Regions from separate parts of the Sporacetigenium sp. TC11 genome, predicted to be linked through region 1. Evidence: a T-box and tRNA genes for the amino acid it is inferred to sense, from the RefSeq annotation. Region 1 holds a T-box; the other holds one or more tRNA genes.

What was found. The T-box of region 1 lies ahead of serS (serine--tRNA ligase). A T-box ahead of a tRNA ligase gene usually reads a tRNA of that ligase, here a tRNA-Ser.
Region 2: it has a tRNA-Ser gene. The T-box ahead of serS (serine--tRNA ligase) is inferred to sense a tRNA for this amino acid. The anticodon was not compared.

The regions. Positions count from the first base shown of each region.
Region 1 is NZ_JBYVNY010000019.1:8,629-12,065, reverse strand. It holds gene ACUSRV_RS16670 (PTS sugar transporter subunit IIC) at 1-191, shown strand, start outside; gene ACUSRV_RS16665 (mechanosensitive ion channel family protein) at 317-1,192, shown strand; T-box leader at 1,286-1,506, shown strand; gene serS (serine--tRNA ligase) at 1,570-2,847, shown strand; gene ACUSRV_RS16655 (nucleoside deaminase) at 3,010-3,437, shown strand, end outside.
Region 2 is NZ_JBYVNY010000004.1:100,745-104,181, reverse strand. It holds gene ACUSRV_RS08320 (DUF3842 family protein) at 1-392, shown strand, start outside; gene ACUSRV_RS08315 (DUF8180 domain-containing protein) at 407-697, shown strand; gene ACUSRV_RS08310 (DUF3786 domain-containing protein) at 729-1,406, opposite strand; tRNA gene ACUSRV_RS08305 (tRNA-Ser) at 1,546-1,636, shown strand; gene ACUSRV_RS08300 (ribonuclease H-like domain-containing protein) at 1,670-2,581, opposite strand; gene ACUSRV_RS08295 (ATP-dependent helicase) at 2,655-3,437, shown strand, end outside.

The DNA.
Region 1 (3,437 bases):
GTACTGGAGCCGGTATGGGAACAAGTGGATTAGTTGGACCAATTCAAACATTATCTGTTATGGGACAAAGTGGTATAATAGGGATCGTAATATTACAATTTATTTTACCCGCTATAATATGTTTAATTATCTCCGAATATATGAGAAAAAGTGGTCATATAAAATATGGAGACATGAAATTGGAAAATTAATTTAAATGTAGAAATTGTAATAAAAAAGTAATATAATTAATAAAAGGAACTTATGATATAACATGAGTTCCTTAATTTTTTGAATGTATACAATCTATTAAAGATAGCATGAAGGAGGTACATACATGACATCTACGAATATAAATATATCTGGTATAAAAATGACAGAGAGAATGTGGATGAACTTCAAAGATAATGTTGTAACATATGGGCCTAATATAATTTATGCAATTTTTGTATTTATAATAGGATTATATGTGTGTAGATGGATAAAAAAGCTAACCAAAAAGTTTTTAATGAAAATAACTGCAGACAGAGCTATAACAAATTTTATAGTATACGCTATATACACTCTATGTGTAATATCGCTAATAATAACTTGCTTAGGAATAGCAGGTATACCAACTATATCATTTGTAGCTGTGCTGAGTGCTGCAGGCTTTGCAATAGGTTTAGCATTTAAAGAGACTTTATCAAATGTAGCTTCAGGGCTAATAATTTTATTCTTTAAGCCTTTTAGAGTAGGCGATTATATATTTGGATCAGGGGTAGAAGGTACTGTTTCAGATATACACATATTTAGTACTATACTTAATACACCTGACAATAAAACTATAGTAATACCTAATTTTAATTTAACTAGCGATAATGTAATAAACTATACGCATCAAGAAAGAAGAAGAATAGATTTATCTTTTGATGTAGCATATAATACTGATATAAGAAAAGTAAAAGGTATATTAGAAAAGACATTTAAAGAAGAACCAAAGATACTAAATGATCCAAAACCAATAATAGGGCTTAATACATTAGGAGATAATGCCATGCAAGTAGTTGCAAAACCTTGGGTAAAAACTGAAGATTATTGGGATGTATATTATGATATAATGGAAAAAATAAAGAAACTATTTGATGAAAATGGAGTAGAAATACCATTTCAGCATAGAGTTATATATTATAAGAATATAGAAGAAATGAAATCTGATAACAATGAAATTTAATATATAAATAAAAAATATTAAAAAATAAAAAATTATACTTGCAAAATAAATTTTCAATAAGTATAATAGTTAACAAATAAGAAATTATATAACTATAAAGCTAAGAAGGAAAATAGTAGAAGATATGTTTGTCTTCAGAGAGTGAGTGGTTGGTGAGAACTCACGTCAATGATTTTCGAATCCATTCCTGAGCTGCTAATCGGAAATAAAAGTAAGATTAGCCGTAAGTCTACGTTACAGATACGAGGTGAATCATAATACTTATTATGATTAACTAGGGTGGCAACGCGGAAGAGTAAGCTTTCGTCCCTTATTATAGGGATGGGGGCTTTTTTTTATATAAAAATATACATAAGATAATAATAGGAGGAGTAGAAATGTTAGATATAAGAAGAATAAGGGAAAACTTAGATGAAATAAAACATGCTATGGCTAGAAGAGGAGAAAAGGAATTTGATTTAGATGCAGTAGTTGAATTAGACAACAAAAGAAGAGACTTACTTCAAGAAGTTGAAGTAATGAAAAATGAATCTAATACTGAATCTAAAAAAATACCTATGATGATTAAAGAAGGTAAAGATGTAACGGAAGCAAAATCTAAACTAAAAGAATTATCAGATAAAATAAAAGAATTAGATGAACAGGTTAGAAAAGTTGAAGGTGAAATGGAATATAATTTATTAAGAATACCTAATGTTCCACACCCAGATGTTCCACAAGGAACTACTGATGATGACAACGTAGAAGTAAGAACATGGAGTGAACCAACTAAATTTGATTTTGAAGCTAAGGCTCATTGGGATGTAGGAACTAACTTAGGAATACTAGATTTTGAAACAGCAGGTAAGATAACAGGATCAAGATTTACTTTATATAGAGGTTTAGGTGCTAGACTTGAAAGATCTTTAATGAACTTCTTCTTAGATACTCATACATCTAAACATGGATATATGGAAGTATTACCACCGTTTATGGCTAATAGAAATAGTTTTATAGGAACAGGGCAACTTCCTAAGTTCGAAGAAGATATGTTTAAGTTAGAAGGATTAGATTATTTCTTAGTTCCAACAGCTGAAGTACCAGTAACTAATATACATGCTGATGAAATAATGGATGGAGATAAGTTACCTATGTACTATTGTGCATATACTCCATGTTTCAGAGCAGAGGCAGGATCTGCAGGAAGAGATACAAGAGGTCTTGTAAGACAACATCAATTTAATAAAGTAGAATTAGTTAAATTTGTAAAGCCGGAAGATTCATATAAAGAATTAGAATCATTGACTAATGATGCAGAAACTGTATTACAAATGTTAGGAATACCATATAGAGTAGTTAGAATATGTACAGGAGATTTAGGATTTACAGCTGCATTTAAGTATGACATAGAGGTATGGATGCCAAGTTATAATAGATACGTTGAGATATCTTCTTGTTCAAATTTTGAAGATTTCCAAGCTAGAAGAGCTGGCATAAGATTCAAAAGAGATAAAAAATCTAAAGCTGAATATGTTCATACATTAAATGGATCTGGGGTTGCAATAGGAAGAACAGTAGCTGCTATATTAGAAAACTACCAACAAGCTGATGGATCTGTTGTAGTACCTGAAGTATTAAGACCTTATATGGGTGGAATTGAAGTTATAAACAAATAAAATATATAATTATAAAAAAATATTAAAAGAGCTTAAATATGAAGCTCTTTTAATACTTTAGTAAAAAATTTACTTTTTTGTATAAACATTCTATGTAAATTGAGTTGAATTATGGCTCTAAGTGTGATAATATAATACTTATCATAAGTTATAGGAGGAAAGATGGAACACTCTTATTATATGAATGAAGCATTAAAAGAAGCTTATAAAGCTTATGATAAAAATGAAACTCCAATAGGGGCTATTATAGTTAAAAATGATATAATAATATCTAGAGCCCACAATTTAAGAGAAACACTAAAAGATCCAACTGCACATGCTGAGATTTTGGCAATAAAAGAAGCTGCTAAAATACTAGGTGGTTGGAGATTAATGAACTGCACAATGTATATAACAATGGAACCTTGTGTTATGTGTACAGGTGCAATAATAGAATCTAGAATAAAAAACATAGTAATAGGAACTAAACATATAAAAAATAAAGATAGTGAAAAAAATCTAAATCAAAAGTTATATTATTTTAATAATAATAATATAAAAATAAATATAGGAATATTAGAAGAACAATGTTCTAATATACTAAAGATGTT
Region 2 (3,437 bases), on a different contig from region 1:
TGGGTGGAGGATTGGGTTCTCAAATAGTATCTTATTTAAGAGAAGAGCTACCATCATACATAGATATATATGCACTTGGAACGAACTCTATAGCTACAAGTGCTATGATGAAGGCACATGCTAATAAAGGTGCAACAGGAGAAAATGCTATAGTTGTATCTTCTAAAAAAGCAAACATTATAGTTTCGCCTATATCTATAATAATACCAAATTCCATGATGGGCGAGGTAACATGTAAAATGAGTGAAGCAGTATCAGATAGTGAGGCTTTTAAAATATTTTTGCCTATAATGCCTGAAAACATTGAAATAGTAGGGATTGAAAATAAGCCTGTAGTTTTATTAATAAAGGATGCTATAAAACTTATAAAAAAAGAATTTAATATAAAATAATAAGGGGGAACAAAATGATGTTTTCAAAAGAAGCGATAAGATATCATCATGGACATGACCATGACCACAATCATGACCATCATCATTCTCATGGAGAGTCAAGTGAGAATAAGGATGAAAAAACTTTAAACATATTATTAGTTCATTGGGTAAATCATAATGAATCACATGAAGAAGGATTTAGAGAATGGGTAGATAAAGCTAGAGCTATAGATAAAGAAGAAACAGCAAACTATATAGAAAAAGCTATAGAATATATGAAAAAAGCCAATGAAATGTTAATGGAAGCTAAAAAGAATATGTAATATATAAAGGGTATGGTGTAAACCATACCCTTTAAAATACTCTAAAATGAAATTGTCCATCTTCAGGATTAAAATTATTATTTAATAGCTTCTTTAAAAATCCTACAGCTATATCTCCTATTACAGATAAATCTTCAGCATCAAAATAAAATTGAGTGTTAGCATCAAATAGAATATTTCCAGATGGAGAAATATCGTTATCCCCAGCCCACAAAGTAAAGACCATATAGATATTGTTCATAAATTGAATTTTATAAGAGATATCCCCAAGATTCAACTTTTCTCCTCCTAAAAGTTCACATACTTTTGAGAAGTTATTCAAGTTATACCCAAAAGTATTAACAAAGTCCCCAATAGTTCTATTTAAAAAGTTTGGATAATACACAGGCCCTCCAGGAATTTCCTTAAAGGTTATATATTTATTAGAAGGTGGAACTCCTTTGGCGTTTAATAGATACCTAATTATTATAGTTTTGATTTCATAGTTAGAAAATTCATCTAAATTTTCTTTAAATATTTCTCCCGAAGGATAATGAACTTTATATAATCTATTAATCATATTTACGTGAAAGTAGTTATTATCTTCATCATAATAGCAATTTGTGGTAGCCTTTATTATATCACAAGGTATATTAGGCAACATTGCCTTACAATGCTCATAGGGTATTTTTACATTCCTTTTCTCATTTACCGCTTTTACATCAATCATTTATTTTCCTCCTTGAACAAACTTATATGTATTTATATTCTATATTTAAGCTATAATTCCTTATATAAAATATAATTCAAAATATTGACATATGTAAATATATATGATATTATTATCCATGTAATAAAAGATAATATATGGAGAAGTACTCAAGTGGCTGAAGAGGCTCCCCTGCTAAGGGAGTAGGTCTCGCAAGGGGCGCGAGGGTTCAAATCCCTCCTTCTCCGCCATTTTAAAAGGTCGTTGATTTTTCAACGACTTTTTTATATTTTAAATTCTTTTATTAGAATATATTTTGATAATGAGTGTATGTTGTTTTCTAAAGGTTCTAAATTTACCATTAATGGTATTAAAGTACTTAATTCGTAGTAAATTATATTATTTTTATTATTATCAACTCCGCTTTTTAAATTTAAAGTTATATTTAATTTATTCTTATGTCCATTTATTGAATAGTTTTCTTTATAAATTTCTATATCAATAGGGAAGTCTGCATTAGATATATACTCTATAGTTAAAAAGTTTTTTTTGAACTTATAATTATTCATAATTACTTTATACATACTATTGTATATATCTATCTCTATGAAATCTAGCTTTTGTTCTATTACTTCTTTTATTTTAAATATTTTCCCAAGATAATATATATCTTCATAATTATGAAGAAGTATTTTCTTTTTTAATTCTTCATTTTGGGTTATTTCATAATTCTTATATAATTCAACGCTATCTTTACCTGATATTGTATCTTTTCTTTCTATCCCTAAGTATTTTTCAACGGTTTTTAGTTTACAATCTATAAGTGATAATTTTTTTTGATAAGGTCTAACTACATTTAGGATATCTATATCTTTGGTCTTATCTATGGTATAATTTATATCATTAGATTTAAATCTTTCGTTTAAATATGGAATATCAAAGCGCATACCATTAAAGGTTATATGATATTCGAAATTTTTGAATACTTCCTTGAAGTAAAATAATATTTCTTTTTCCTCTTTAGAATTGTCTGCGAAAAACTGTTGTACAATAGTTTGATTATTTTTTATATATAGAACACCTATAAGTATAACTTTACTATACTTAGGGCTAAGGCCCGTTGTTTCTATATCAAAAACACAGTGGTTATTTGGAATATCTATCAGTTCATCTATAACATTTGTTATAATTTGCATAAGTTCACTCCTGTACATTTATTTGCCTAAGTACATTATATTACAAATAAAGAATAATTTAAGGTGATAAGTCATGTTAAATATAGAAAATTTAAACAAAAATCAAAAAAAAGCTATAAATCATATAAATGGACCTTGTATGGTATTAGCAGGCCCAGGTTCAGGAAAAACAAGAGTAATAACATATAAAATAGTTAATATGATACAGAATAATAATATAAAACCAGGAAATATATTAGCAATAACGTTTACTAAGGCATCTGCCAATGAAATGAAAGAAAGAGCATTGAAACTAAGTTCTGATTATGGAGTAAATAAGGTTACATTTGGAACCTTTCATTCTGTATTTTTTAGGATATTAAGACACTTCAAAAAATATAACTTGGATTATATACTAAATGAAAAAGACAAGAAAATTATAATAAAGAATATATTAAAAACATTAAAAATAGAAAATGGTGAAGAAGAAGATACCATTTCAGGCATTATAAACGATATATCATATTTAAAAAATGAACTTATGGAAGTGGTGGATTTTGATTCAAATACATTGTCAAGTGAAGAATTTAATAATGTATATAGAATGTATGAAGAGTATAAAGAACAAATGAATAAAATAGACTTTGACGATATGCTAATACACACATATCATTTGTTAAATAACAATGTTAGTGCTCTAAATATAGTTAGAAATAGTTATAAATATATATTAGTCGATGAGTTTCAGGATATAAATAAAGTTCAATTTGAAATATTAAAACTTATTACATCCCCAAATAATAATATATTTGTTGTAGGAGATGAAGATCAAAGTATATATGGATTTAGAGGGGCAAGACCCGATTTTTTATTACAA